DNA from 3 places in the Brevibacterium sp. OS20 genome. Region 1 is predicted to be linked to each of the others. Evidence: riboswitches for the same ligand, from Rfam matches in the RefSeq annotation. Region 1 holds a riboswitch; each other region holds the start of a gene.

Region 1 (10,241 bases):
ACGACGGCCTCGGGGGTGCAGTGACCGTCGCCGGGATTGAACGCCCCGGCGATCAGCCCTTCGGTGTTGACGAACGGGGCCAGCTCGGCCACCTCGGCGATGGTGAGCATCCGCGAATCCAGCCCCATCCGCTGTTGCAGGGCCACGTTGTCGGTGAACGCGCGCACGTCGTCATCGTTGTCGAGGAGGAACAGATAGCCGTTGCTGACCAGGTCGATGTCGACGCCGAAATCGGTTTCGAAGTTCCGCAGCACTTCGAGCCCGCGGGCGGCCAATGCGATGTTGACCTCGTCGGAGAATTGGCAGCGCACACCTCCAGCGGCCTTCGACGTCGATCCGGCTCCGGGGGTGTTGCGTTCGACGATGACGATGTCGCGGACTCCGCGTTCGGCCAGGTGGTAGGCGATGGCCGCTCCCATGACGCCGGCGCCGATGATGACGACGGAGGCTTCGGCGGGCAGGGCTCTGGACGTGTCGGGGACCCCGTCGGTGTGAGGGGTGGTGGCTGATGCGGTGGGGGATTCCACGGTTCACCTCGCTGTCTGCTGCCGGGGCGACCGTCGTTGGTCGCCCCGGAAACGGAGAGTGCCGACGGCGATGTCGGCGTTTGTGTCTTGACTTCATTGTGGTTGCCATCACACTTAAGAACAAGGGAGAGTTTGTGAACATTGTGTTCAAGAAACCTAAAGACAGGAGAGCGCTGCCATGACATGGACGCTCGGACAGCTGCGCACATTCGTCGCTGTGGCCGAACTCGGATCGATGACGCGGGCGGCCGACCACCTCGGCTACAGCGTCGGGGCCGTGTCCCAGCACATCTCAGCCCTGCGCAGAGTCGTCGATTCCGACCTGTTCCGACGGCGCGGCCGTGGGCTCGTCCTCGCCGAAGCCGGGCGCACCCTGCTGCCCAGGGCGCGGAACATCCTCGCCGCTCAGCAGCAGGCGGAGATGGCGATGCTCGGCCGGGACTTCCGCAGCGAGGCCATCGTCACCCTCGGCGTCTTCGGATCGGCATCGACGACGGCGCTGCCGAAGGTGGTGCGGGCGCTGGCCGAGCGCCATCCGCATATCGAAGTCCGGGCGCGGGAGATCAATGTCGAGACCATGTCGGCCGCCGTCATCGACGGGATCATCGACCTGGGGATCGGGATCAACTACCCGGCCGCGCCGCTGCCGCCGATGCGCGGGCTGAGTTGGGAAGCTGTGGCCGAGGAAGACTTCGGCATCGTCGTCCCCGCGGGGACGTCCCGGCCGAGCGATGACGATCTGGCCGAGGCCGACTGGATCCTACCGCCGGCCGAGGAGCTCTTCGGCCGCGCGATGCGGTTGGCCACCTCGGCGCTGGGAATCAATGCGAAGGAGACCCATATCGTCACGGACACCGCGGTCGCGCTGGCGCTCGCCGGAACCGGGCTCGGCCTGACCCTGGCGACGCCGATCATGATGTCGTTGGGTGGGTCCGACGTCGACCTCCACCCCGTCGTCGAGGCGGGCGGACGCGAGATCATCGTGCTGACTTCCCCGGACCCCAGCGATCCGGTCCGGGCGGTCGCTAAGGTGGTCACCGAAGTCTTCGCCTGAGATTCCGACCTAGGATGAGGACATGAGCTTCGACCATCAGTGGAATAAGGTACGCAGGGCCAACCCCGACCATTCGGCGAACTACGCGCAGCGGTGGCGAGATCTTGCGGCCGCCGGGCATGACATCGGCGGTGAGGCCAGGTTCGTCAACGCCATGGCTCCGCGGGGATCGCGCATCCTCGATGCCGGCTGCGGAACCGGCCGGGCCGGCGGACTGCTCATCGACGAAGGGCACACCGTCTTCGGCGTGGATCTCGACGAATTCCTCATCTCCGTCGCCGAGGAGGACTTCCCCAGCGGTGAATGGCACACCGGCGACCTCGCCGACTTCGATTTCGCCGGCGCCGGGATCACCGAGATCGATGTGGCCTTCTGCGCCGGAAACGTCCTGTCCTTCCTCGATCCCGCCTCGCGCCGGCAGACCTTGGGCAATATCAAATCGACGCTCAAACACGGCGGCCGGTTCGTGTCCGGCTTCGGTGCCGGACGCGGGTATGATTTCGACGATTTCATCGAGGACGTCAAGGCCACGGGGATGTTCGTCGACCAGAAGTTCTCCACCTGGGAACTCCGCCCCTTCGAAGCTGACAGCGACTTCCTCGTCCTCATCGCCGAAAGGCTGTGAGCCGGTCGATTCGCAAGGGCGGCAGAATTAGGCTGGGATCGACCCATACTGCTGATCAACTGAAGGAGAATGATCATGATCTTCATCGTCGTGAAATATGACGTGAAACCCCACAGTGTCGAGAAGTTCCCCGAAGCCGTTCGGGCCTTCACCGAGGCGACCCGCGCCGAACCCGGCAATCTCTTCTTCGAATGGTCGAAGAGTCTGGAGAACCCGAACGAGTTCGTTCTCGTCGAGGCATTCACCGATGAAGGCGCAGAACCGCACGTCACCAGCGATCACTTCGCCGCCGGCCTCGAAGCCATGCGCCCGCACCTGGTGTCGACCCCGAAGATCATCTCCCGCAAGATCGACGGTGAAGGCTGGGACGAAATGGGCGAACTGAAGATCGACTGATCGCCTACCAGGCCTTCAACACCGGTCGATCGAGCACATAGACTTCTGCCATGGCGACCAAAGCGCAGAACATCGCATCGATCGAAAAGGCCCTCGGCGAACCATGGGCCGCCACCCGTGCTCGCTTGGAGGCGGCCGGGGGAGCGTCGGCGAGTCACAAAGAGCTCGCCGACGCTCTCTATCCCCAGTTCGACGGCAGAGTCGACAACCACGGCTGGTGGGTCCAGGGCGCCGTCGTCGCCTACGAGCAGGAGATCGGACGCCGAGTCCCCGGCCAGCGCGCCGACGGCACTTTCGACGTCGCCGTCTCCCGCACCATTCCCGGCGATCGTTCCGCACTCATCGAAAAATTCGCGTCCCTCGTCGGCGACACCCTCAACGAGGTAGCCCTCGACGGTGATCCCCGCACCTCGGAGACGGCGAAACGCTCCTTCTGGAGAGCGAACCTCGACGGCGGCATCAAGGTCGAAGCCGCAGCCGAGACGAAGAGCGAAGACAAAACCCTCTTCGTCCTCACCACGTCAAAGCTTCCCAGCCCCGAAGCCCTCGAGGAATGGCGGGCCTTCGGCAAGGACTTCCTCAAGCAGCTCTGAGCTCTGACCGTCCGGCAGTTTTGATCGACCGCCGGTGGAACAGCTCCGACCTCTTGTGAGCACGGCAGCTCCGAGACACCCGATCCGCCTCAGCCGATGATCGGGTTCCAGACTCCGAACATGTGAGCCGCACCGATCGCGACCGCGCAGACAGCCAGACTGAGAAGCACCGCCACGACATCTCGGACCGCGAAACTCGACCGCCTGCGCCACGTGCGGCCCGGACGACCGAATGCCCGTCCCTCCATCGCCATCGCCAGGTTCGTTGCCCGGCGAATCGAGACCACGAGCAGAACGAATACCCCGCTGAAGAGGCTGCCCGTGCGCCGCAGAAGCGAACCGCCCGCGACACCTCTGGCCCGCCTGGCCATCGCCAGCACCTGCCACTCACTGACCAGCAGTCCGAGCAGACGTGAGGCCGCGAGAACCGAGACCACAACCACCTCTGGCAGCCGCAGATGCTGAATGAGCGCATCGGCGAGATCACGCGGATCGATCGTCGACGCGAGCACGATGAGCGGGATCGCCAATGCCAAGGCACGGACGAAGATCGCCGCGGCCGCGGCCAGCGACCCGGTGGTGAACAGAATCGGACCGAAGTCGACGACCACATCCCCAGTCTTCTCCGCCAACAGCGCCGTGCCCCAAGCGGCGAGCAGAGCGCCGGCGGGGAGGAACCACAGCCGCTTGGCCGCGGCCACCAGATCGAGTCCCGTCGCCGGCAGCGCCAGCACTGCCGCGAGCAGCACCACCCCGGCAGAGATGAGATCAATGCTCAGCAGCGCCCCGACCATGAGGATGAGGGCCACTGCGATCTTCGTCAGCGGATTGCACCGAGCCAAAGCGGTGGAACGCACCACGGGGATGAGCTGTCCCGGATCCTGTACGGCGACCTCAGGGGAGGGGCGAGAACGCACATCGAGACTCTCACTCACCGCGATCACCCGCCCTGACACGCGATTCCGACTCGTCGACGACATCGCGATCTGCACTCAGGCAGCCACCGAGCTTGAGGACATCGGCACCTATGGCCTCGAGGAACGCCTGATCGTGGCTGACCGCGACCACCGCGGAACCGTGTACCAAGGCGTCGAGGAACATCTCCACCAACCCCGCCCACGTCAGCGCATCCTGACCGAAGGTCGGCTCATCGACGATGAGCACCCGTGGCCGGGGCGCCAGCATCGTTGCCACCGACAGGCGTCGCTTCTCCCCACCTGAGAGACTCTGCGGATGAGCCTGCGCCAACCCGGTGAGACCGAGTCCCTCAAGAAGCTCATCCACCCGTGCCTGCGACTCGGCGGCAGACCATCCGGCCAGTCGGGGGCCCAGCTCGAGTTCGGTCGCCACGCTCGAGGTGAGGAACTGGTGTGCCGGTTCCTGGAAGACCATGCCGATGCGCGCCGCCAGCTGCTTCGACGGCCAGGCGAATGGCCGGGCCCGTTTGGCTCCGTCCCGCAGGGGCGCCTCGGCGAGGACCTGTCCGGAGAATTCGGGCAGAAGGCCCGCCAGGGTCAGGGCCGTGGTCGATTTGCCTGCCCCGTTCGCACCGACGATTCCGAGTGCCTGACCGGCACGCAGGCTCAGGTCAAGGTCGGTCGCGGCGGGGGTGGCCATGCGCGGTCGAGCAACGCTGAGCCGATGGGTGCGCAGCAGAACCTCGCCGAGGCGGCCCGTCGTCCTATTGATTTCTGCGGTTCCGCCTCGGCGCGGGTCGGGGGAGTGCCGCGGCATCCAGATTCCGCAGTCGACGAGTGTGTCGGTCAGGTCCGGATCGGAGAAGATCTGCGCGGGCGGACCTTGGGCAGCAATGCCTTCGCGGCCGAGCACGATGACCCTATCGACGTGATCGAGCCACAGCTCCACCCGGTGTTCGACGATGAGCATGGTCGCCTGTGTCTCGGCCTGCACGGTGAGCACGGCATCGCGGACCTCGGCGGCCGAGGCGGGATCGATATTGGCCGTCGGTTCGTCGAGGACGATGACCTCCGGGGCCATCGCATGGATCCCGGCCAGAGCCAGCCGCTGCTTCTGCCCACCGGACAGAGCGGCACTCGGATGCTCCGGCGGCAGATCGAGTCCCAGCGCCTGCAGGGACTCGGAGACCTGAGCGTCGATTGTCTCGGACGGGAGTCCGAGGTTCTCCATCCCGAACGCCACATCATCACCGATGCGGGAGAAGATCACCTGAGAATCGGGATCTTGGAGGACCAGCCCGGTGCTGCCTCGGCGGGGATCCGGTTTCTCACCGCCGACGAGGAGTTCACCGGTGGCCTCACCCGATTCCTCGGGCAGGACACCGGCGACGGCGTGGAGGAACGTCGATTTGCCGGCCCCGGAGGCACCGAGCAGCAGCACCTTCTCTCCGGCCGCGATCTGCAGATCGAGCGGACCGACAGCCGGCCGGTCACGGTCGGTGTGCGACCACGAGAAGCCGGCGGCCGTGATCGGCAGCGCCATCAGCGCAGACGGCCGGAGGCGAAGGAGCTCAGAGCACCCGTGGCCGCGATCGCCCGGTAGGCGAACCAGGCGCCGATCCCGGAGATGACGAGGCCGGAGACGATCGCGCAGACTGCGTAGATCGCCTGGAAGCCGAACTGCCATTCGGCGTTGTACATGATGTTCTCGCTCACTGCCATGAACGCAGCCGCCAGCATGCCCGATGCGGCGGTGACCCACAGGGTGAAGCGCTTGTAGCCGAAGGCGGCGAAGACGAGTTCGGCACCGAGGCCCTGCAGCAGACCCGAGAGCAGGACGGTTGCTCCGAAGTGAGAGCCGAGGACGGCTTCGACGATGGCGGCGATGAGTTCGCACAGGAGCGCGGCACCGGGTTTGCGGATGATGGCACCGGCGAGCGGACCGGCCAGCACCCAGAGTCCTGCGATGAGACCGATCGACGGCGGGAATGCCTGGAAGGCGAGTTCGAGGACCTTCCAGCTCAGCGCCAACACCCAGAACACAAGCCCCACGGCAATGCCGAGAACGGCGGTGGTGACATAGTCGACCACCCGCCACTGTTTGGATTTCGGCGCCGCGGTGAAGGCGCGTGAAGAGGTGGGGGTGGTGCTCGGCGTAGTGGTATTCGGCATTGTGCCTCCTCATTTCAAGGAGGGGTGAAGAGTCTCGACTTCCTTCGGCGGTGCTAACCGCATCAGGTTCGAGGGTCTGCAGCTTCTTCTGCACTCTCAGCGCCCCTGACGGCGCTCCCCTGTCGTAGCCACCACTGTACAACAGGGGAGCGGGGCAGCGACCGGGATCCGTGGCGACGCGGAGGCCGGGGGCGGTCATCGAGGATTCACTTCCCGTTCCCATTCCCGTCGATGGGCCTCGAACAACCGGACACTACTGGTCAGTAGGAATGGGCGGGTGAATACGCATCGACTGAAGAGACCGCTCAGTGCCCTGTCCGCCGCCACCCTGCTCGCCGCTCTGGTGGCGGCCCCGGTGCCTGTGCGTGCCGAACCATCTCTCGGTTCCGGAGGGTCGACCGCGACCCAGGGCGCGAAGGCCGACTCTGCTCAGACTCCGAGCCCTGACCGGACGGATTCGCCCGCCGAGGCGGACGCGGGGAGCGAGGCGATCACCGATACCGTGTTGCAGGTTGGGGCCGACTCCACGGCGCGCAACCTCTCGTGGATGAGCGAGAGTGCCGGTGGGGGAGAGGTCCGGTGGGCACCGGCTAGTGAGGTCGACGGCGGAAAGCTCCCCGCCGATGCTGACAAGGCTGAGACCACGGACTCGGGCCTTGCCACCGACCTCAAGCGTCACTTCAACCATGCGAGCATGACTAACCTGGAACCCGACACCGAATACGCCTACCAGGTCGGCAGCGAAGAGGACGGGTACACCGAGGTGCAGCAGTTCACCACAGGGTCTGCTGGAGGAGACGACGAATTCCTCGTCTTCGGCGACCCCCAGGTCGGTGCCGGAGGCGGGGATCCCGACGACGCTGCCGGTTGGGACCGGACCCTGTCCTCGGCGGCGGCCACTGCTGACGACCCGAGCTTCTTCTACTCGCTGGGAGACCAGGTCAACTCCGCCGGCAACCAGGAGCAGTACGCGCAGTACCTGGCACCGGAAGCGACCCGCACGATCCCGCAAGCGACGACGATCGGCAACCACGATGTGTCTTCGAAAGCCTACGAGCAGCACTTCAACCGACCCAATGTCAGCCAGGATCACGGCGGTGGCGGCGTCATCACCTCCGGCGGCGACTACTGGTTCATCGAGGACGGGGTCCTGTTCCTCAACATCAACTCGAACAGCCCGGACATGGATGCCCACGCCGAGTTCATCGACGAGGTCGTCGCCGAGCACGGAGACCAGGCACGCTGGACTGTTCTCGGGTTCCACCACTCGATCTATTCGACGGCAACCCATTGGGACGACCTCGACGTCAAACGGCTGCGGAAGGCGATCCCTCCGGTCGCGGCCCGCAATGACATCGACCTCGTCGTCTCCGGCCACGACCACATCTATAACCGCACCTTCCTCATGGACGGCGAAGGCAAGCCTGTTGAGGGTTCCGAAGCGGGAGCCGAGGAAGAGAAGGAAGACGGGCAGACGCTCTACCTCACGCTGACCTCGTCATCAGGGTCGAAGTTCTATGACTACGTTCCCGGCCTCGACTGGGAAGGCAAGAGCGTCCACAACGACGTGCCCGCCTTCACGCGGGTCCGGGTCAGCGACGAGGCGCTGCGGGCGACGACCTATGAGGTGCCGGCAGGTGGGCCACCGGCCGATGGTGAGCGCGCGGAAGCGCAGGCCGCAGCCGAGCAGATCGACGATGTCGAACTCAGGCGCGCCGAGGCGGAAGAACCCGCCCCGGATGACGACGCCGGTGCAGACGCCGGTTCCGGCGCCAGCGCGGGTGCCGACTCCGCGGCAGGTGCTGATGATGCAGGTGCGAATGATGACGCCGACAGTGCAGGAACGAGCGACGACGCGGACGCAGGTGCCGATGATGCCGGAACCAGCGACGACGCTGGTACGCGTGGCACCGCCTCCGACAGTGCCGGCTCCGACGGTGCCGGCTCCGACGGTGCCGGCTCGGGTGGTGTCGGGTCTGACGGTACCGATGACGAGAACGGAACAGACTCGGGGACAGCAGATGCCGGCACTGCCGACTCCGGCTCCGAGGCAGATGCAGCCGAGGCAGATGCGACCGAGGCGAACGCCGCAGGAACGGGCGATGATTCGGATTCATCCGGGACCGCCTCGGCGAGTGGGGATGGAGACCTGCCCCGCACCGGCGGTGGGCTCGCACTGCCCTTGGCCGTCGGCGCGGGAGCGCTGGCACTCGGCGCGACACTTCTCGTGGTGAGCCGTCGCCGTCGAGGTGCCGGGCTCAGCTGATCAGCACCTCCTGGCTGATCAGCACGGCGCTGCCGATCAGCTGGGAACCACCATGACCGGGCCTTCGGCGTGGTTGAGGACTCCGCGCGAGACGGATCCCAGCAGTGCGCTGCGGATCCGTCCGCGCCCACGGGTGCCCATCACCGTCAGCTGTGCGCGGGAGCTGATCTCGACAAGAGTCTCAGTCGGATCGCCGACCGGCACCGAGGTGGTCACCGTCAGATCCGGGAACTGCTCCGACAGCGTCCCGGCTTCCGTCTCGAGTGATTCGGACAGCTGCCTCTGCCGACGCGCGGTGACCTCGGAGCTGAGTTCGAGGTCGGGGTACCAGTAGAGCCATTCCTCACCGGCCGGCAGCACCACGACGAGTTCGAGTTCCGTGCCGCGTAAGGCGGCCTCGGCGGCTGCCGTGAACATTGCGACCCGACCGCTGTCGGAACCGTCGACCGCGACGACGACTGGGCCGTTGCCGGCCGTTGCCGAGGCCGACCGTTCGGAAACGACGATCGTCGGGCAGTGAGCGTGGGCAGGCAGCGCCGTGGACACGGATCCGAGGACTCGACCCATGAAACCGCCGCGGCCGCGGGCGCCGACGATGGCGACCTCGGCATCGGCGCTGAGCGTGACGAGCGCACCGGCGGAATTGCCGGGTGCCGTGCGGAAGGACTTCTCACCGGAGTAATCGCGCAGAAGTTCGACCGCCTCGGCGAGGGTCTTCTCTGCTTCCTTCTTCGCCTTGTCATCCTCGGGTTCACTGGGGATGGAGGCCATATTCGGATAGATCATCGTCGGCAGCTCATAGGCGGTGACGACGGTGAGAACAGTTCTGCGGCGTTCGGCCTCGACTGCGCCGTAGCGGACGGCTTGGGCGGCGAGTTCCGAGCCGTCGAAGCCGACGAGGACGCCGAGTTCGAGGCTGAGGCCGGATTCGGACGAACTGGTTTGAGCAGACATCTCGCACCTCTCGATCGGGGCCTGTCCAACCCAGACGCCGACGACGGCCCCGACTGGCGATATCGTCCGCGTCGCTTTCAGTCTACCAAGACGGTTCTACAACTTGTAGAAAAAACGTGGGGCGAGAAGGTCCGTCTCACCTGGGCGTGCATCTGGCTCAGACGCGGAAGCCCAGATGGGCCAGTGCGATGCGCAGGATATGGTCCTGGCCGTAGCAGAGCTCGCCGACGATATCGGGACGCATGGTCTCCTCGGGGGTCAGCCAATCGAGGCTGAGGGCATCGGCCCGCGGGGTGCATTCGCCGCGGACCTCCATGATGAAGCACATGGCGATCGCATGCTGGCGCGGATCGTGGAGGAGGGCCGAACCCTCGGTGGGGAAGTACTCGGCGATGTGGAACGGGCTGATCGCAGGCGGAATGACCGGCAGCGCCATCGGGCCGAGGTCGTTCTCGGCATGACGCACCAATGCGGTTCGGATCGTCTCGTGGAAGCGGATCCTCCCGCCTACGACCTCGCGTCCGAGGGTGCCGTCCTCGAGGCTGCGCAGCAGCAGGCCGATGCGTTCGACATTGCCGGTCTCGCCCACCCGCACTGGGATGGCGTTGACATAGGGGATCGGCATGCGTCTGCGCAGGCGCGCGTATTCCGCGTCGTCGAACCAGTTCTCGTCGAAGTCCAGGGCAGTCCGAGTCATGACCCAATATTCCCACAACCATCCCTCGCGGCAGAAGAGC
Region 2 (10,241 bases), 480 kb from region 1:
TCTTCCTGGCCACGGCTCTGTTCCTGCTCTCCAAAGCGCTGTCGGCCGACGCTCGCCTGGGCCAGTGTTACGGTGCCGCCGTCGTCGGACAGACCGGTCACTGTGGTGCCGAAGGCGATCGGGCAGTCGCTGCCGGTGAGCACGTCGAGCAGCGCTGAGCGGGAGATCCCGCGATAGTCGCCGAAGTCGGCCAGAAGATCACCGAGGTGGTCCTGTCGGAGGACTTTCCCGGTGTGTGCATGGGCGATATAGCGATCGATGCCGACGCTGGCTTCGAGGTAGGCTTCCCGGCACTCGAGTTCTTCGATGATGGGATCGACCATGGGCATGAGGGCGAGCATATATCCGGCACGATTGTCACCGATCATCCGACCGGAATCGGCCGACCGATCGATGAGGGTCGGGTGCATCCCGCGACCCCGGAGCAGCTGCGCCAGGGTGATCCCGGCGATTCCGGCTCCGACGATGAGAATGCGCAGCTCGTCCGAGTCCACGTGCTTCAGCTGCTCGTTGACCGTTGCCGCGATGATCATGCGTGGTCTCCTTCGTCGGGCCGAGGCTCACACAGCGTCGGTCCGCAACTCCCCGTCAGCGGCCGGTGCCTGAGGCAGCCCGCGGACGAGCTCGGGACCCAAATCAGAGATGCTCCGGGCACCCATGAGTCCCATGGCGGTGAGGATTTCCTGTCCGATGAGCTCGATTGCCCGCTCGACGCCTCGCTGGCCTCCGGCCATGAGCCCGTACAGGTACGCCCGGCCGATGAGCACGAAGTCGGCTCCGGCGCACAGCGCGGCGACGACATCGGTGCCGGACATGATCCCGGAATCGAAGATCAGCTCCATCTCCGGTCCGACCTCCGCACGGACTTCGGCCAGTGAGGTCAGCGAGTCCGGAGCCCGATCAAGCTGCCGGCCGCCGTGATTGGAGACGACGAGTCCATCGGCTCCGATCGACTGAGCGCGGCGGGCATCCTCGGCGGTGAGAATTCCCTTGACGAACAGGCGTCCGTTCCACTGTTCGCGGATCCACCGCAGGCCATCGAGGTCGAGGGTCGGGTCGAACATCGTCTTCGTCATCTCCGCGAGGGACTGGGAGGTGTTCGACAGCGACGCGTATTTCGGCGGTTCGGTGGTGAGGAAGTTGAACCACCAGCCGGGTCGATAGGAGGCGTCGAGGATGGTTCCCAGCGTCAGTCGGGGCGGGATCGTCAGACCGTTGCGGTGATCGCGCAGACGCTGACCGGTGATCGGAGTGTCGACGGTGACCAGCAGGGTCTCGTAACCGCTGGCGGCGGCCCGCTGGATCAGATCGAGGCTGCGCTGCCGATCCTTCCACAGGTAGAGCTGGAACCACCGGGTGGAATCCGGCGCCGCCTGCGCGACGTCTTCGACCGAGGTCGTGCCCATCGTCGACAGTGAGAACGGGATTCCGGCCTTCGTCGCCGCACGCACTCCGGCGACCTCGCCTTCGGAGTGCATCATGCGGGTGTAACCGGTCGGGGCGATGCCGAAGGGCAGCCGGGTTCGGGCACCGGCGATCGTCGTCGACGTATCCGGCGCATCGACTCCGTGGAGGATGCGCGGAAGGAGCTCAACGTTGCCGAGCGCCTCACGGTTCTTCGCCAAGGTCCGCTCGTCCAGAGCGGCACCGTCGACATAGTCGAACGGCGCGGTCGGCGTCACGCGCTTGGCGATGCGGCGGAGGTCCCAGATGTCTGCGGCCGACTCCAATCTGGCTGCGACCCGGTCGAGTCGGGGCAGGTCGAACTGCAGCAAGGGGGCGAGTTCTCTCAGATCGGGCAGTCGGCGCTTCATCTCTCTCCTCGTTCTCGGTTGAGGTAGGCGAGCACTGCCGCGACACGGCGGCTCGTGGTCTCCCCTGCCTGGAGGCCGAGTTTATCGAAGATGGAGCTGATCGCCTTTTCGACGGAACTGACCGAGACGAAGAGCCGTTCGCCGATTCCCCGGTTCGACAGTCCTTCGGCCATCGCCTCGAGCACTTCGCTCTCACGTGGAGTCAGCGTCGACAACGTATTCTGCCTTTCCGAGGTGGTGAGCAGCTGCCGGACGACGTCGGGGTCGATGACCGTTCCTCCCTCTGCGATCCGCTGTACGGACTCGAGGAACCGGTCGATGTCGGTCACCCGGTTCTTCAGGAGGTAGCCGACGCCCACCGATTCGGTGCTCAGCAGCTCCGTCGCATACTCCCGCAGCACATACTGGCTGAGGACGAGGACTCCGATATCCGGGAAGCGACGTTTGATCGCCAACGCCGCTTCGAGTCCTTCGGTGGTGTGAGTCGGAGGCATCCGCACATCGACGATCGCCAGGGTCGGGCGCAGCTCGGCGACCGCCCGCAGCAGCTCCCCTCCGTCTCCGACGGACGCGACGACGCTGATCCCTTCGTCTTCGAGCAGACTGCGGACGCCCTCTCGCAGCAACACCGCGTCATCGGCGAGGACGACGCGCATCCGGTTCTCTGTCTGGACCTCTGTCGTGTTCACTTCTGTCTCTTCTCCTTCGTCGTGCTGCCGTCCTGTGCGTCGGTCCCGAACGGGATCCGAGTTCGAACTGTGGTGCCTGCGCCCTCAAGGGAGTCGACCTCGAGATTCCCGTCGAGCGCTCCGACCCGCCGTGTGAGCCCTTGGAGCCCTCCCCCGCGCGGATCGGCTCCACCGACACCGTCATCGGAGACGGTCACGGTCAACGCGGTCCGGGGCTCGGCGACGACGCTCACCGTGATCGCGGACGCCTCGGCGTGTTTGACGACATTCGTGACGGCTTCACGGACGACGAAGTAGGCGGCAGATTCCACTGCGGGCGGAAATCTGCCTTCCGGCACGGTCACGAGGGTCAGCGGAATAGGACTGCGACCGGCGATCCTCTCGAGCACGGTTCGAAGACCATGGTCGTCCAGCGCAGTGGGATAGACCCGCCAGGCGACTTCCCGCATCTCGTCGATGAGGTCCTGGGACTGGACCAGCGCATCGTCGAGCAGCGCTTGGGACTTCGCCGGGTCAGAGGCACGCCTGGCTCGGGCGATGAGCACGGACAGGGAGACGACATTCTGCTGCACGCCGTCGTGCAGGTCCCGTTCGATCCGGCGTCGTTCCTCGTCGATGGCGAGCACGACTCCACGGCGGGTCGTCAGCAGCTCGCTGATGCGGGTGTACACGGCGAAGGGACGCTCCACCTCGACGAAATGAGCGTCGATGCGACCATGCGCCCAGCTTGCCGCCTCGGCCAGAGCGACGGCGCCGATGAGGTTCGCCGCCCCGTAGAGGACACCGACGAAGAGCGTGGGTTGCGAGATCGACCACATGTCGAACCCGATGTTGACCGCTCCCCCGATGAAGAATCCTTGGAAGAGCGATCCGAGAGTCACGACGAAGAATCCGCCGAGGAGGTTCGCGGTGGGAATGATGGCGAGTGCTGCGACCAGGCCGTTGCCGAGCAGGAACCGACGTTTGGTCGGCTCGTCGGCAAGGACGAGTCCGAACCCGCGAGAATGCCGAGCGAGTTCCCAGCTCCGCACCTTCGCGGCCATGCGTGAGGTGGGCGGAAGCACGGAGGCCATGAGCAGCGGCAGACACAGCAGACCGCCCCACGCGACGGCGAGTACGGACCGCGCCCACCGCGCGGTGAACATCCGTACTTCGGGAGGAAGGCGGGTGGACAGCGCGCTCGGCCAGGGCATGAGTCGATCGTAGCAACGCCTGACGCCGCCTCCCAGAGGTTCGGCCGCAGTCTCGGATTCCGGTTTTCCGCAATGGCGGTTGTTGTTCGACCGCACTGACCGTGTGCCCGACCGCGTACCGGCCCTGCCGTCTTGTGCCTAGCGTGGATGAGTATGGATCTCGCACTCGAGCTGCTCACTGCCACCCTCACATCTCCATGGGTGTACCTGCTCATAGCCGTGGCCGCGGCACTGGACTCGCTCATGCCGATTGTGCCGTCGGAGACTCTGCTCATCACCGCTGCGACCTTCGCCGCGACGGGGCACCCTCACCCGGCAGGACTCATCCTCGCCGCTGCCGGAGGGGCTCTCCTCGGGGATCTGGCGGCTCACCTCGTCGGCCGATTCGCTGCGACCGGGGTCGGCCGATGGCGACGGTGGGCTCGCATCGCGAACCTGCTCGACTCCGCCCACACGGTCTTCTCTCGCCGAGGCGGGACCGTGCTCATCGCCGGCCGATTCGTTCCCGGGGGCCGCAGCCTGGCCACCATCGGCTCCGGTCTGCTCGGGTTCCCGATCCGCACTTTCCTGTTCTGGGACGGGATCGGCAGTCTCGCCTGGGCGCTCTATTCGACGGTGATCGGACTCATCGGGGGAATGATCTTCGAGGACCGGCCGCTGCTCGGAGTCGCCGTGGGCATCGGCATCGCCCTGGCCATCACCGGCAGCGCCGAACTCATCCGCCGATTATGCCGGCGCCGCAGAGGACACACTCGGCACCGATTCACCGAATTCCAAGACCGAGATGTCACGATGGCAGGGATGTCTCAAACATATGTGTGGTACGTCAGCTACGGATCGAATATGGCTCGCGATCGGCTCGCCTGCTATCTGCAGGGCGGGCGACCGCCCGGGGCGATGGTCACCTATCCAGGTGCCAGGGACGCAACACTGCCCCGCGCAGAAGCCGGGATCGAACTGCCCGGAACGATCTATTTCGCCGGCGAGTCCAAGGTGTGGGGCGGCGGCATGGCCTTCTACGATCATTTCCTCCCCGGACCGACCCCCGCCAAGGCCTACCTCATCACTGCCGAACAGTTCGCCGATGTGGCGGCACAGGAGATGCACCGACCGCCCGAACCGGACAGTCCGCTGGAACGCCTCGTCTTCGATCTGGCAGCCGGCAGCTCCCACTCTCTGGGTCCGGGCGGGTACGAGACGCTGCTCGTCCTCGATGATGTCGACGGTGTCCCGATGGTCACGTTCACCGCCGCGCATCGTTCGTCAGACGTCGAACACGCTCAGCCGCAGGAGCCGTATCTGGCGATGCTGCGCACCGGCATTGCCGAAGTCAGAGCCGCTTCTGGGCTTCCCCTGCCCGCAGCTGCACAAGTGTGAGGTCGAGCAGCGGAGTCGCCACTCCCAGATCCTCCGCCTTGATCGACAGGTCGCCGAGGATGTGCTCCGTTTCGCTCGGCAGCCCTGCCGTCACATCCCGGTAGAGGGATGAGGTGAAGGCGGAACCGTCCTCGGTGAGCATCTTGATAGTCATGGCGTGGGAGGCTTCCGACACCGGGTGTCCTGCCGCAGCCGCCACGGCTTCGAGTTCATCGATGATGGCATACACGTGCGATCTGCCGCCGGCTTCCATGATCGCTCCGACCGGGGCGCGGAACAGGCAGGTGACGACTCCTGCCGCGGCGATGAAGATCCATTTCTCCCACAGCCCGTCGATGATTCCATCGACGGTCTGGAGTTTGAATCCGGGCACATCGAGCGCCTCGGAGATGCGTGTGGGCACTTCGGCGCCGTGGAGATCTCCGATGGTCATCACGGCCAGGTCGGTGAGCTGGACGACGGCTCCGTCCCTGATGGTGCCGACGATCTTGACGAACCCTCCGAGCACCTGTCCGGGGTATCTGCTCTGCAGCTTCTCGATCTGAGCCATGCCGTTGAGGAACGGAATGATCGTCGTCTGCTCGCCCACAGCCGGTCCGATATCGGCGATGACCGAGTCGAGTCCACCCGCTTTGACCGCGACGATGACGAGGTCGAAGGTTCGTGATGCGGCTGTGAGTTCCTCAGCGGTGATGACATCGACCTGATTCGTCCGATCATCACCGGGTGCAGTGAAGCGCAGTCCCTCCGCGCGGACCGTCTCCGCCCGTGCCTGCCGGAGCAGGAAAGTGACATCGCGTCCGGCCTCCTGCAGATAGGTGCCGAACGCTCCGCCGGTCGCCCCCGCCCCGGCGATGAGAACCGACAGGTCAGCGCCAGCACCGATTCCCTCGGATGCTCTGTCAGCTGCTTGGGTCATTCCAACTCCTCCTTGAGCTCCCGCGCGGCCGCAGCGGGATCCTCAGCCGAGGCTATCGCACGGACGACGACGGCACGCCTCGCGCCCGCCTGCCGGATCGCGTCCAGCCTCTCCCCGGTCGCGATACCGCCGATCGCGAACCACGGTTTGGCCGCCTCGGCGGCGGTGGCGGTCAGCAGCGCCGTCCCCACAGAGGCGCGGCCCGGCTTCGTCGGGGTCTCCCAGACCGGCCCGACACAGAAATAGTCGGTCTCCGGGTCCGCCTCGGCGGCGAGCGCCTGCTCGAGGGAATGGGTCGAGCGGCCGAGGATGACATCGGGTCCGAGCACAGCCCTGGCCTGAGCACTGGTGAGGTCGCCCTGACCGACGTGGAAGACGTCGGCGTCGGTCAGCAGCGCAACGTCGGCACGGTCATTGACTGAGAAGAGCTTGTCGTGACGGGCGGCAATATCTTTGAGGACCTCCAATGCCGCGATCTCGGCGCGGGCCTCGAGGCTCTTGTCCCTCAGTTGGATGATGTCGACACCTCCACGGTAGGCGGCGTCGAGGAACTCGGCGAGGTCGCCCTGACCGGTCCGGGCATCGGTGCACAGGTAGAGCTTCGCCTCTGCCAGTCGTGCCTCTCTCCAGGCTCTCTTCGTCTGCCGCGCTGCGGTGCGCGGTGGCATCTGTGTGGTCATGGTCATAGAGTAGAGGAGTTCGCGGGAGCCTCCCAACGAGGCTGAGAGGGCGTAAGAGCCGACCGTCAGACCTGATGCGGATCATGCCGCCGGAGGGAGAAGCTGTGAGAGTCATTGTCGTCGGCGCCGGGATCATCGGCCTGTCCACGGCCTGGTATCTGCGCCGCCTCGGTACCGAAGTCACCATCATCGATCCTGCGCCCGCTCAGGGTGCGAGCCATGCTGCCGCAGGGATGCTCGCTCCCGCCGCCGAGGTGGTCTGGGGGCAGACTCCCCTGTACCCGCTGATGCGAGCCTCCGCGCAGATGTATCCTCAGTTCTCCGCCGAGGTGGCGAGCGCCGCTGGCAGCGATCTCGGTTTTTCGGATGCCGGAACATTGGTGTGCGCCGGTGACCGAGCTGATCTGCAGGCTCTGCGGGAGCTGCGCGATGCACAGTCGCGGTCCGGTTTCGCCACCGAGCTCATCACCGGCAGTGCTGCCCGCCGGGTTGAGCCGTCGTTGTCGCCTGCCGTCGCCGGGGCCGTGCACATTCCAGGCGATCACTCGATCGACCCCCGTCGGCTCACTGCCGCATTGCTGACTGTCCTGTCCTCTCACTCAGGAGGCTTCATTCGCCAGCGGGCGGCCAGCCTGATCAAGGACGGCGATACGACTGTGGGAGTCGCACTGGGCGATGGCCGCCGGTTGGAGGCCGATCAGGTGATCATCTGCGCCGGCAGCGCTGTGTCCGCGTTCGTCGGTGCCCCGCAGCTGCCTCTGCGTGAGGTCTGGGGTGATGTTCTGCGACTGCGCGCCTCCGCGAAGGCGACTCCGCTGCTGAGCCGCACCATCCGCGGGCTGGTCAATGGTCGCCCCGTCTACCTGGTTCCTCGCCCGGACGGCGAGATCGTGCTCGGTGCCAGTTCGCGTGAGGACGGACTCTCCGGCACTCCGGCCGGGGCGATTCACCGGCTGCTCGCCGACGGGCAGCGACTGGTCCCGGGCATCCTCGACGCGGAGATCACCGATATCACCACCCGTGCCCGGCCCGGTTCTCCGGACGACCTGCCGATGATCGGCCGCATCGATCCCGGCTGCATCGTGAGCACCGGGTATTTCCGCCACGGCATCCTCTTGGCCCCGTTCGGCGGCAGGCTCGGTGCCGAGCTCGCCCTGGGCGTCGCCTCCGACTGGCCTCCTGACGGGACGCTCGAGTCCGTGTCCCCACACCGCTTCACCACAGACCACACCAGTGCCTACCCGATGAGGAGCATCTCATGACCGACCACGAACACTCACCGACCATCGTCCTCAACGGCGCTCGCCATGAGCTGCCGGGTGCCACCTCGGCGCTCGACCTCATCGCCGACGTCACCGGACGGGAGCTGAACCCCGATGGGACACCAGCCGACGGCGGCCGCCTGGGCATCGCCCTGGCCGTCGACGGTGAAGTCATCCGTCGCGGTGCCTGGTCCGATTGCACCCTGGCCGACGGGCACACCGTCGACATCGTCACCGCTGTGCAGGGAGGTTGAGATGACCTGGACGATCGATGATGTGGAGATGTCGTCTCGCCTCGTGATGGGCACGGGAGGGGCGAGTTCCCTGAGCATTCTCGAAGACGCACTCGTGGCTTCGGGAACCGAGCTGACCACTGTGGCGATGCGCCGTTTCGACGCCGAGTCCCGCGACTCAGTGTTCACCATGCTCCAGCGTCTGGGTATTCGGGTGCTGCCGAACACCGCCGGCTGCTATACGGCCCGAGACGCCGTGCTCACCGCCCGACTGGCCCGAGAGGCGCTGGAGACGAATTGGGTGAAGCTCGAGGTCATCGCCGATGAGGACACCCTGCTGCCGGATCCCATCGAGCTCTTCGCCGCAGCCGAGGAGCTCGTCCTCGATGGGTTCACGGTCTTCGCCTACACGAACGACGATCCGGCCCTGGCGAAGCGTCTGGAGGACGCTGGTGTAGCTGTGGTGATGCCGGCCGGTGCTCCGATCGGCAGTGGGCTGGGCATCCTCAACCCTCACAACATCGAGACCATCGTCTCCCGTGCACAGGTGCCCGTCATCCTCGACGCCGGTGTAGGCACCGCCTCCGATGCCGCTCTGGCGATGGAGCTCGGGTGCACCGCGGTGCTGCTGGCCTCGGCGGTCACCCGCGCCCACGATGCTCACGCCATGGCCCGGGCGATGGCTTTGGCCGTCGAGGCCGGGCATCTGGCGGCCGGAGCCGGGAGGATTCCCAAACGACCGTTGGCATTGGCATCATCGCCGTTCGATGGAATGCTCGCAGCACAATGACCACCGTTGCCGCCACTCCTCCGTCGCTGCCTCCTCTCGTCGACCCCGTGGAGTCTCTGTCCCGGACGGAGCTGGAACGCTACTCCCGGCACCTGAGCCTGCCGGGATTCGGACTCGAGGGACAACGGCGTCTGCGGGCCGCCTCGGTGCTGGTCATCGGCGCCGGCGGGCTCGGGGCTCCAGTCCTCAACTATCTCGCGGCCGCAGGAGTCGGGTCGATCACGATCATCGACGATGACGTGGTGGAGGCTTCGAACCTGCAGCGCCAGATCATCCACCGGAATGCGGATGTGGGCCGACCGAAGGTCTCATCTGCCGCCGATGCCGTGCACCGGCTCGATCCGAACTTCGAGGTGCGCACGATCGCGGAACGGCTGAGCCCGGAGAATGTGCTCGGTCTCTTCGCTGAACACGATGTCGTCGTTGACGGGGCGGACAACTTCGCCACTCGGTACTTATCCAATGATGCCGCCGAACTCACCGGCACCCCGTTGGTGTGGGGCACGATCTTCCGCTTCGCCGGTCAGGTGAGCACGTTCGTTCCCGGTCACGGGCCGATGCTGCGCGATCTGTTCCCGGATATCCCGGAACCCGATTCGGTGCCCAACTGCGCCGAGGGCGGAGTCCTCGGTGTGCTGTGCGGAACCGTGGGCTCGGCGATGGCAACCGAGGCGATCAAGCTCATCTGCGGCATCGGTGCCCCATTCATCGGTCGGCTGCTGCGCTATGAGGCGCTGACCGGGGAGTACTCGACCCTGCGGTTCTCCCTCGATCCCGACCGTCCCCCGGTCACCGACCTCACCGAGGTGGCTGCCGCCTGTGCTGTGGACCTCGACGGCGGCGGCGTGGCAGAGCCTGCGGCGGATGAGATCGACGTCGCCGAATTCCTGTCCGTCGAAGACGATGTGTTCGTCGTCGATGTGCGGGAGGACTGGGAACGTGAGCTGGCGGCCATCCCCGGCTCGATGCATCTGCCGCTCGGCGCCCTCCGAGACGGCGGGTGGCAGGCGCTTGAGTCGTTGCTCGGTGCCTCCGGCCGGGCTGAGGCACCGGTCGATATCGTCTTCCACTGCAAGTCCGGGGCCCGATCGGCCGAGGCCGCCCAGATTCTGTCCCGATCGGTCCCGACCGGAGTACGTCTGCGCTCGCTTGCCGGGGGCATCGAGGCGTGGGAGGCCGCCGCTCGCGCCTCGGCAGACCAGAGAGACCAGCGACCGGCAGATTCGAGGACCTGGGTACCGGTTCGCTCAGGAGCCGGGCCGGTCGGCCAGTCGTGATCGCAGT
Region 3 (10,241 bases), 340 kb from region 1:
CGCTGCTTGTCCGTCTGGTCGGTTTCGCCGTGATTCGATGCCAATGGTCCTCCATAAACACGTACTTCTCACCAGTATCGGACTCGAGTGTGCGGGCATCCTGACCCACCCCCTCGCAGTCTGGGAGATCGCTGACCCAGCCGACCGCGGGTAGGCGTGGTGACCTGCGAGAACGACGACCGGTGTGATGCGGCAGACACGCGCTTCACACCATTTCCCCAGCCGTGTGGACCCCGTCTTCCCTCAGTGCAGGAGGACTCCGCCGAGGCGGTCCGCCGGACCGTCGGAACCGGTGAGTTCGAACAGCTGGAAACGCGGGCGGTCCGGGCTCGACGCGAGGGTGAGGAGGAAGGCGGCGCCGTCGTCCGCTCTCACTGCGTGTTCCTCGTCGGGGCCGATCATCACCAGCCCTCGCCGAGGCGGGTCGACCGAATCCGCCTGAGCGACCATGAGATTGACTGCGAAGCACGGCTCATCCAGTTCAGTGAGCACGACGGCTCGGTCCCCGCGGAAGCGCAGCGGAGTCAGCCGGGGAATGCGGTGTGTTCGACCGTCGACGGACAGCACCACCTCGGCGGTGGGCAGGAAGGTGCGCGCCATCCCTGGCAGGGCGGAGAACTCGGCGGTGCGATCGAGCCGTGCGATGCTCAGTCGCCACGGCCGCGCAAGCGGGGTCAGGTTCTCGGAGTCGGCGAGGGAGACGAGCTCGGTCGTCTCCCCGGCACCGTTGGCCCAGGGAACGGGATCACGATCATCAAAGCTGGTGAGAACGCGCATGGAACCACTTTAGACGGACCTGCGACGGGCTGTTCACAACCTTGAGATCGGGGGTTCCCGCGCAATCGGGGTTGCCATGAGAGCTGAGAGGACTAGCCTTGAGTGGTGTTTTTCGTCGGGGCGACCTGGCTGAGAGCAACGACATCAACCAGAACGATGAGGGGCTCGCGGAGACGACTGCGCGTGATTCTCAGACTCTGTGGATTCGCGCCCGGGTCGCGTTCCCGCAAGCCTCTCACCGGCAATCGGAGGGAGGGACATGTTCGGACCGGATAATGTCCGCCGGCGGTGGCGGCCGGAAGAGATCACAGTGACCAAGCCCGATGTGACGAAGCGGGCCATCGGCGCCGCGGCCATCGGCAACATCACCGAGTGGTACGACTTCGGTGTCTACGGCTACCTCGCCGTCGTGATTGAGGGAATCTTTCTGCCGGAGGACTCAGGACCGATCGGGACCGTCATCGTCGCCGGACTCTTCGCCGTCGCCTTCCTTGTCCGTCCGCTCGGCGGTCTGGTGTTCGGCCCTTTGGCCGACAAGGTCGGGCGCAACAAGGTGCTGGCGATGACGATGATCATGATGGCTGCCGGCACCTTCCTCATCGGTGTCATCCCCGACTATGCGACCGTCGGCCTGTGGGCACCGTTCCTGTTGCTGGCCTGCCGTCTGCTCCAGGGGTTCTCCACCGGCGGCGAGTACTCGAATGCGATGACCTTCATCGCCGAATACGCACCCGACCGGCGCCGCGGCTTCCTCGGCAGCCTGCTCGAGGTCGGAACGTTCACCGGCTACGTCCTCGGTGCACTCGTCGCCACGATCATGCAGGCTGTTTCGACTCCCGAGTTCCTCGAGTCGTGGGGCTGGAGGATCCCGTTCTTCGTCGCTCTGCCTCTCGGCTTCATCGGCGTCTACCTGCGCACGAAGCTCGCGGACACTCCTGCCTACAAGGAGATGGAGAAGCTCTCCGAACAGGAGGAGCAGAAGAACCACGCCAAGGGCGAGTTCAAGAAGATCTTCAAGCTGTGGCCGAACCTGCTGGCCTGCTGTGGTCTGGTGCTGGCGTGGAACGTGACGAACTACATGCTCACCTCCTTCATTCCCGTGTACTTCCCGATGGTCGAGGACCTCCAGGGCAGCGGCGGAGTCTCAGAACTGACCTCGCAGGTCCTGCAGATCATCGTCATGGCCTGCTGTCTGGCGCTCATCCCGGTCATCGGCAAGCTCTCGGACAGGCTGGGCCGCAAGGCCGTTGTGCGCGCGGGAGCGCTCTCGCTCATCGTGCTCTCGTTCCCGTCACTGTGGCTCATCCGCGGGCACAACGACTTCGTGGTCTTCCTCGGGCTGCTCATCATGGGGCTCAGCCTCATCTGCTTCAGCGCTACGATGCCCTCGACTCTGCCGTCGCTGTTCCCGACGATGGTCCGCGCCGGTGCACTGGCGATCGCGTTCAACGTCTCGATCTCGCTGTTCGGCGGCACGACGTCGTTCGTCATGACCTCGCTCATCAACGCCACCGGATTCCTCATGTGGCCGGCGATCTACCTCATGGCCGCTGGAGTCATCGGGCTCGTCACGATCCACTTCGTGCCTGAGAGCAATCGTCGTCCGCTGTGGGGTTCGACTCCGTCGGCGGCGTCGAAGGAAGAGGCGAAGGACCTCGCCCAGGAGCTCAACGAGGAGGCCGACCTGGTCTGAGCCGGCGCGTATCAGCGCCGTCGGTCTCTCCGGATCAGCTCTGGGCGGGGCCGGTCATCCCTTGCACAGGCAGAACGGGTGGCCGGCCGGGTCGAGGAACACTCGGAACGTCTCTCCCGGCTGCTCTGGGGCCTTGCCTGCGCCGATCTCGAGCACGGCTTCCTCGGCGACGTCGAGGTCATCGACCATGACGTCGAGGTGCATCTGCTGCGGGTGGGCCTGCCCGGGCCAGCTGGGTGCGTGGTAGTCCTCGACCTGCTGGATGCAGATCGGCGGCCACGAATTGGAGACGACTTCTGCCCAGGTGCCGTCTTCTTCGACGGTGACCGACCAGTCCAGGAGTTTGCCGTAGAACTCTGCGAGTTCACCGGCGTCAGGGGCGTCGAGCACGACAACGGGCTGCTTTGCGATAGCCATGCCCCGAGTCTACGCCGCCGCACTGACACAGCGAAGGGCTGGACACCAGGGCGTAGGATTGTTGAGCAGATCCGCCGATGTTTCCGCGTACTCTCGGCCGCACCGGCTCCACGATGAAGGTTCGCGATGAGTTCTCATGCCCTGCCCGTCGGCGGCACTCCGACGGTGCACATCATCCACGACAATCCGGAATGGATCGCACCATTCACGGATGCGCTCGACCGCCTCGGCGTCGCACACGTCGAATGGCTGCTGCCCGAGACCACGATCGATCTCGACGCCGAGCCCCCACAGGGGGTGTTCTGGTCGCGGCTGTCGGCGTCGGCGCACACCCGGACCGATCCGCATGTGAAGGAGTACGGGCGTGCGGTCCTCGACTGGCTCGCCGCCGCCGGCCGCCGAGTCATCAACGGACGCGATGTCTACGAGCTCGAGGTGAGCAAGGTCCGTCAGCATCGCGAGCTGGCCGGCCGGGGCTTCGATGTTCCGCGCACCGCCGCCGCGTTCGGACCGCGGGCGCTCGTCGACGCCGCGGCCGGCTTCACTCCCCCATTCATCACGAAGCACAATCAGGGCGGCAAGGGCCTCGGTGTGCGTCGCTTCGACTCCCACGCCGAGCTCGAGGCGGTCGCCGATGAGTTCGCGCCCGGTGGAGCGAATGCGCCGATCGACGGCATCACCCTCATCCAGGAATATGTGCAGCCTGCCCAGCCGTTCATCACCCGTGCCGAAGTCATCGGCGGACGCTTCCACTATGCGGTGCGCGTCGACGTCTCAGCTGGGTCATTCGAGCTGTGCCCGGCCGATGCCTGCACGATTCCGGGTGCCGGGGCCGATCCCGACGTCGAGGCGGTCCCCCAGTTCGCCCGCCGTGAGGAGATCACGGCCGGAACACCGCTCATCGCTCGGCTCGAGACGTTGTTGGCCGACCTCGGCATCGAGATCGCCGGCGTCGAGTTCATCGAGACCGCCGACGGCCGTCAGGTCGTCTACGACATCAACACGAACACGAACTACAACCCGTCCGTCGAGTCCGCCGAACAGTCGGCAGGCCGTCAGCCTGCCGCGGACCGTATCGCCGATTTCATCGCCGATGCCCTCGCCAAGGCGGCCCCACCGTCCGTGCCGCTCGCCGGGTCCGCATCCAGGTGAGGTCCCGGGACACGGTCCTACGTCACCTGCTCGCCGATCTCCGCGCAGTCCGGCCTAGGCAACGCGCTCTCGTGGCCCTCGATGGGGTCGACGGTGCGGGGAAGACGATGCTCGCTCACGAGCTCGTGAATTTGGCCGAGACCGCTGCGGACGTTCCTGGACAAGATTCCGACCGCCGGGTCACCGCCATCAGCATCGACGCGTTCCACCACCCTCGGGCGATCCGGTACGCCCAAGGCAAGGGGCCAGACACTTTCTATCGCCGTTCCTATGATTACGGAGCTTTCGTCGAATCCGTCGTCGAACCATTTCGACGAGGCGACTCGGTCGTTCCAGCCGTGTGGGACGTCGACAAGGATCGGCCGATAGCGCCCGAACCTCGGAGCCTGCCGAACGACTGCGTCCTCCTGGTCGAGGGAATCTTCCTCCATCGTCCCGAGCTTGTGGATCTCTGGGATGCGAGCATCTGGGTCGATGTTCCGTTTGAAGTCTCGGTCCCACGAGGAAACGAGCGATTTGCCGGAGCCTTCGATGCCGATCCAGAGGATGAGTCGAATCGCCGCTACGTCGGTGGTCAGCGACTCTACTTCGCCGAGGCTGCTCCGTGGGAAAACGCCACATGGGTGCTCGACAATCGCGATCTGGAACGGCCGACCCTGATCCGCCGGTCCGGGCCCGGCCGACCCTGATCCGCCGGTCCGGGCCCGACCGGCCCTGATCTGCCAGCCCTGGCCCGTTCGCTCTGACAGCACACCTTATCCCGATGATAGTGTCGAAGTGCTACAGGGGAGCGCCGAAAGGACCGGCGCTGAGAGTGCGCATGCAGACCCTTTGAACCTGATCCGGTGAGCACCGGCGGAGGGAGTGGACAAGCAATGACCACCACAGATTTCGACACATCGATCACCGTGGACGCCGACGGAGCGGTATCAGCACTGGTGAGTTCGACCAGCTGGCAGTGGGCGGGAGCCGTCGAACACAGATTCGTCCAGGATCTCTTCGCCGGCAGCATCGACGACGCCGTGATGCGCGACTATCTGGTGCAGGACTATCAGTTCTTCGAGTCGTTTCTGTCGATGCTCGGCGCGTGCGTGGCCCACGCCGATGAACTCGAGGCGAAGCTGCGGTTCGCCCGACAGCTGGGAATGCTCGTCGCCGATGAGGACACCTATTTCGTCGACTCCTTCGCCGAGTTGGGAGTCGATACAGCCGATTATCTCCACCCGGAACTGACCGCCCCGACGGTTGGGTTCCGCGATCTCATGGACTCGTCAGTCGCTTCGGCGTCGTATCCGCAGCTGCTCGTCGTCCTCGTTGTCGCCGAATGGCTCTATCTCGACTGGGCCGAGTCCCGGATGGACATGCCGCCGCGACATATTCACCGAGGCTGGATCGATCTCCACCGAGGCGAGGCCTTTCACGGGTGGGTGCAGTTCCTCGTCGACGAACTCGAACGCGTCTTCCCCTCCGGCGACGCCGAAGCCGCCGAGTCCCTGACCCGCGTGTGGCGGCACGCCGTCGACCTCGAATGCGCTTTCTTCGACAACGTGTACGACAACTGAGCCGCCAGGGAACGCACGCCGCAGCCGTCCATCTCACTGACCTAGACTGGCCCCATGAGCACAGGTGTAGATGCAGTCGTCGTCGGAAGTGGTCCCAACGGCATGGCCGCCGCCGTCACCCTGGCCCGCGCCGGGCTGAGCGTCGAAGTTTACGAGGCTCAGCCGACGATCGGCGGCGGTGCACGCACCCTCGACCTCGGTCTGGCCCCCGGCGTCACTCATGACATCTGCTCGGCCGTCCACCCACTGGCCATCGCCAGCCCCTTCTTCGTCGACTTCGACCTGCGTGCCCGCGGCCTCGAGTTCACCACCCCCGAGATCTCCTACGCCCAGCCCCTCGACGGCAAACCCGCCGCGCTGGCCTTCCACGATCTCGAAAAGACGGTCGACCACCTCGGCGCGGCAGGACCGGAATGGCGGCGTTTCTTCGCTCCGCTGCTCGACCGGGTCGATGACGCGATCTGGCTCTCCCTCGGTGACAAACGTTCTGTGCCGGAGACCCTGCGCGATCTTCCCGGCATCGCGAACGTCGTGAAGTTCGGCCTGCGGCTCCTGTCCCAGGCCAGTCCGGCGTGGAACATTCCGCTCTCCCATGAATCCTCCCAGGCCCTGTTCACCGGTGTCGCCGCGCACGCAATCGGTGGGCTGCCGGCGATGGGCACCGCGGCCACGGCCACGATGCTCTCTACCGTCGCCCACGCGGGCGGCTGGCCCTCCCCCATCGGCGGATCGCAGTCGATCATCGACTACCTCGTCGCCGACCTCGAAGCCCACGGCGGAACCGTGCACACGGATGCGCGCATCGACCACGTATCGGACATGCCCGCTGCCCGCGCCTACCTGCTCGACACCTCGGCGCTGAACGCCGCGCAGATCTTCTCCGGCCTCATCCCGAGCCACGTCGACAAAGCCCTGCGCAGCTTCAAACACGGCAACGCCGCGGCCAAGGTCGATTTCGTCCTCAATGGGCCGGTCCCCTGGTCCGACCCCGACGTCGGCCGTGCCGGCACTATCCACATCGGCGGCTCACGGGCGCAGATGGCCGCCGCCGAGGCACAGGTGATGTCCGGTCGCATGCCCGCCGATCCCGTGTGCCTCGTCTCGGATCCGACCGTCTTCGACCCATCCCGCGAGGTGAACGGCCTGCGACCGCTGTGGACGTATGCGCACGTGCCCTTCGACTGCCCGCTCGACCCGACCGAGTACATCACCCGCCAGCTCGAACGCTTCGCCCCGGGCTTCCGCGACCGCATCGTCGCGCACAACGCGATCCCCGCCTCCGAGATGGCCGGGCACAACCAGAACTACATCGGCGGGGACATCGCCACCGGCATCGTCTCCTTCTACCGGATGATGGCCCGCCCGCGCACCAGCTGGGACAACTACAGCCTCGGCGTCCCCGGCGCCTACCTGTGCTCGGCGGCGACCCCGCCGGCACCGGGCGTGCACGGGATGAACGGATGGTTCGCCGCCCGTCGCGCCCTGAAGTCCCGGTTCGGGATCACGGAAGCTCCGAGCCTGGCCCCGGGCGACTGACTTTCATTCAGCTCACTCAGTCCTGCACCCACCGATCAGCGTCGCTGTCATAGTGCCATTCGGCCACCTCGGTGACTGCTTCGATGACGTCGTTCAGCCAGAACGTCGTATCCGGGTGCCAGCCCGCCATGAGGCTCGCGGTCCGATCGTCCGTGTTCCCCGCGGTGGGGACTGTGTCCGGATCCGGATCCTCACCGAGGTGGCCCTCCGCCACATCGATGACCGCACCTGCCGCCCGCAGATAGCCGGCGAGACCGACGTGGACACCGTCGTATTCCTCGGCCACGCGTGTCCAGTCGGGGATGACCCAGCGTCCCCTGCGACCGGTGGTCTCGAACCACACCTGACGGCGCTGGGCGGTGACGTCGAGTGGGTAGCGGCGGCACAGATCCGCCCAGTCCTCCGGACGGCGGATCTCGGCGATGCGGGCGTCCGGGCGCAGGCGCAGACGGCAGGTTTGGGCGCGTTCGAGACCGAGGTCATCCTCAACGAGTTCGAGGCCGATCGGGGTTCCATCCGGCCACGTTCCCGTCGACGACCAGAGGCCATGGGGTGGGGTCGACCACCATTCGCCGGTGAGCTCGTCGTAGGGGTCCTTGGCGAAGTTGTGACGGTAACGGGTTTCCGTGGTGAGGACAGAGGCGAGCCACTCGTCGAATCCCCAGGGGAGCCTCGTTCCGTCTTCGTCAAGAGGCGGGTATAGATCGGTCAGAGTGATTTCTATGCGCTCATCCGTCGGGCCTGTCTCGAGGTCGAAGACCGCGGGCAGTCCTGTGTGGCGTCCATTGACTTCATTGAGTTCTTTGTCGTCCCAGCCCAGCGCCCACTGATCATCGGGATCGAGTGGCTTCGACCAGGCATCTAGCAAGCCCGTGGAAACGAGCATCTCGGCGAAAGGACGCAGAGCCTCGCGCACCTCGCCGATTTCCGCGGTCCCCCAATCGTCATCATCAGGAGGCTGCCAATACACTGCAGCGTCGACTACGTCGGACATGGCTTCCTTAACTGCACTCCAAGTCGGCGCAATCGGGCACAGGCACCTCAGATTGCGCACCACCGCCTCCGCGCCTGGGGCTTCTTCATCGCCAGTCCACGGAAAACTCTCGACCTGCTCGAGGGCCAGCCCGAACACGAGCGAGCGTCCCCGCGGGGACGCGAGCAGATCCTCGGCGGACAGGCGGTCGTCATGAAGGGTCGGAGGCGCATCATCGGCGGTCATGACCTCAGGCTACGCGAACACCTGTCAACTGGCCCTGATGGAATCGCCCGCGTCGAATCCTCCGTTGGCGCGCTCACCGGCACGACCGCCTCAGCGGCGGCGAGAATCCGCGCCCCTTTCGCGGCCTTCAAACCCGCGCCGAGGACCCCGATGATGACAAGGACGGCCCCGCACAGCTCGCCGACGGTGACCCGCTCGCCGAGGAAGACGAACGACGCGCTCATTCCGACGACGGGCACGAGCATCGAGAAGGGGGCGACGACTCCGGCGGGGTTGCGCGAAATCAGCCACGACCACACGCCCGAACCGAGGATCGTCGCGATGACCACGGTGTAGAGCAGTCCCGCGATCGCGAGCAGCCCTGTCGGTGTGGTCAGTCCCGAAAACGATGCGCCGACCCTCGCCGGTCCTTCGACGAGGAGGGAGAGGGCGAGCATCGGCACGGGCGGGACGAGCGACATCCACATCGTCAGCTTGATCGGCTCAGTGGTGTGAGCCTGCCGGTTGCAGATATTGCCGATCGCCCAGCCGAAGGCGCCGGCGAGGGTGAGGAGGAAGGGCAGGAAGCTCGCATTCGAGTCGAAGCGCTGCCAGCCGACGACGGCGAGCCCTGCCATCGCGATGAGGAGGAAGGCCATCTGCGAGCCGCGTACCCTCTCGCGCAGGAATGTCATGCCCAGCAGCACCGTGAAGGGGCCCGAGGCTTGGAGGACGAGGGACGCGAGTCCCGCGGGCATGCCGGCGGCCATTGCCCAGTAGAGGAAGAGGAACTGCAGCAGTCCGAAGCCGAGCCCGTAGCCGATGATCCACCGGAGTCCGACATCGGGCTTCGGCACGAAGAGCAACGCGGGAACCGCAAGCAGGGCGAATCGCAGAGCGACGAGGAAGAAGGGCGGGAAATGGGCCAGGGAGAGATCGATGGCGAGGAAATTCAGTCCCCACATCACCGCCACCGAGGCGGCGAGCAGACAGTGCTTGAATGACATGGCCCCATTCTCAACTTCGTCAACAATGAAGCACAATCGCAGAGTACTTCATCAACTCTGTAGCATGGCTTCATGGTCATCGATCCGAAGCATCTTGAGCTGCTGCGCCTGTTCGACGAATACGGCAGCGTCACCGCCGTCGCCGATATCACCTATCGCTCCCCGTCGGCCGTCTCTCAGCAGCTGAGGCAGGCCGGGAGAGAGATCGGCCAAGCTCTGGTCGAACCCGCCGGTCGCGGACTCACGCTCACAGCCGCGGGACGACTGCTCGCCAACGGTGGTCGGGACGTGGCCCGCACGCTCGCCCGGGTGCAGGCCCAATGGGAGGGCCACCTCGGCGAAGCTGTCGGAGAGATCACGCTGGCCGGGCTGCCGAGCGCGCTCACCCACCTCCTCCCCGATGCGCTGGGCAGGCTGCGGGAGGACCACCCGCACATCGATCTGCGCATGGACGATGTCGACCTCGCCGAGCACGAATTCGCGGGACTGACCCGAGATGTCGATATCGTCGTCGCACACAGCCTCGTCGCCGAACGCCCCCTGGGCACCGACGGACTCACCGTCATCCCGCTCGCCCGCGAACCCATCGACGTGGCCCTCGCCATCGGCCATCGGCTTGCCGAACGCGCCGAGCTGTCCCCGAACGATGTCGTCGATTGTCGCTGGGTGGGAGTGCCCCGCGGATACCCGTTCGACACGATCCTCACCTCGATCGAGCATCTCACCGGTCGCGACCTCGACGTCGTCCAACGCATCCGGGACAACCGGCTCATCGAAGCGATCGTCGCCTCCTCGGACCAGGTCGCGCTCCTTCCCCGGTTCACGACGCCACGCGATGCGGGACTGTCACTGGTGCCGCTGACGGGGGTGACGACGACACGCTGGATCGTAGCGGTGAT

Evidence for each region. Region 1 has a riboswitch for thiamine pyrophosphate ahead of ACVZTU_RS05240 (ECF transporter S component). Riboswitches for the same ligand answer to the same signal wherever they lie in the genome.
Region 2: another riboswitch for thiamine pyrophosphate. It lies ahead of thiO (glycine oxidase ThiO); the one in region 1 lies ahead of ACVZTU_RS05240 (ECF transporter S component).
Region 3: another riboswitch for thiamine pyrophosphate. It lies ahead of ACVZTU_RS03695 (TenA family protein); the one in region 1 lies ahead of ACVZTU_RS05240 (ECF transporter S component).

Annotation. Positions count from the first base shown of each region.
Region 1 is NZ_CM166367.1:1,211,868-1,222,108, forward strand. Features, by position in the region: gene ACVZTU_RS05205 (NAD(P)/FAD-dependent oxidoreductase) at 1-527, opposite strand, end outside; gene ACVZTU_RS05210 (LysR family transcriptional regulator) at 706-1,581, shown strand; gene ACVZTU_RS05215 (class I SAM-dependent methyltransferase) at 1,604-2,206, shown strand; gene ACVZTU_RS05220 (putative quinol monooxygenase) at 2,282-2,602, shown strand; gene ACVZTU_RS05225 (hypothetical protein) at 2,653-3,195, shown strand; gene ACVZTU_RS05230 (energy-coupling factor transporter transmembrane component T family protein) at 3,285-4,112, opposite strand; gene ACVZTU_RS05235 (ABC transporter ATP-binding protein) at 4,123-5,655, opposite strand; gene ACVZTU_RS05240 (ECF transporter S component) at 5,655-6,284, opposite strand; TPP riboswitch at 6,307-6,415, opposite strand; gene ACVZTU_RS05245 (purple acid phosphatase family protein) at 6,562-8,550, shown strand; gene ACVZTU_RS05250 (universal stress protein) at 8,587-9,504, opposite strand; gene ACVZTU_RS05255 (DUF4916 domain-containing protein) at 9,662-10,201, opposite strand.
Region 2 is NZ_CM166367.1:1,696,667-1,706,907, reverse strand. Features, by position in the region: gene ACVZTU_RS07560 (FAD-dependent oxidoreductase) at 1-533, opposite strand, end outside; gene ACVZTU_RS07555 (alpha-hydroxy acid oxidase) at 561-1,814, opposite strand; gene ACVZTU_RS07550 (response regulator transcription factor) at 1,811-2,470, opposite strand; gene ACVZTU_RS07545 (sensor histidine kinase) at 2,500-3,696, opposite strand; gene ACVZTU_RS07540 (DedA family protein) at 3,850-5,073, shown strand; gene ACVZTU_RS07535 (ketopantoate reductase family protein) at 5,027-5,992, opposite strand; gene thiE (thiamine phosphate synthase) at 5,989-6,672, opposite strand; TPP riboswitch at 6,684-6,787, shown strand; gene thiO (glycine oxidase ThiO) at 6,777-7,934, shown strand; gene thiS (sulfur carrier protein ThiS) at 7,931-8,188, shown strand; gene ACVZTU_RS07515 (thiazole synthase) at 8,190-8,957, shown strand; gene moeB (molybdopterin-synthase adenylyltransferase MoeB) at 8,954-10,234, shown strand; gene ACVZTU_RS07505 (SRPBCC family protein) at 10,205-10,241, opposite strand, start outside.
Region 3 is NZ_CM166367.1:869,453-879,693, reverse strand. Features, by position in the region: gene ACVZTU_RS03725 (hypothetical protein) at 1-44, opposite strand, end outside; gene ACVZTU_RS03720 (HutD family protein) at 244-777, opposite strand; gene ACVZTU_RS03715 (MFS transporter) at 1,088-2,470, shown strand; gene ACVZTU_RS03710 (VOC family protein) at 2,525-2,887, opposite strand; gene ACVZTU_RS03705 (ATP-grasp domain-containing protein) at 3,014-4,039, shown strand; gene ACVZTU_RS03700 (nucleoside/nucleotide kinase family protein) at 4,111-4,728, shown strand; TPP riboswitch at 4,814-4,920, shown strand; gene ACVZTU_RS03695 (TenA family protein) at 4,915-5,601, shown strand; gene ACVZTU_RS03690 (phytoene desaturase family protein) at 5,656-7,137, shown strand; gene ACVZTU_RS03685 (hypothetical protein) at 7,154-8,356, opposite strand; gene ACVZTU_RS03680 (EamA family transporter) at 8,353-9,342, opposite strand; gene ACVZTU_RS03675 (LysR family transcriptional regulator) at 9,415-10,241, shown strand, end outside.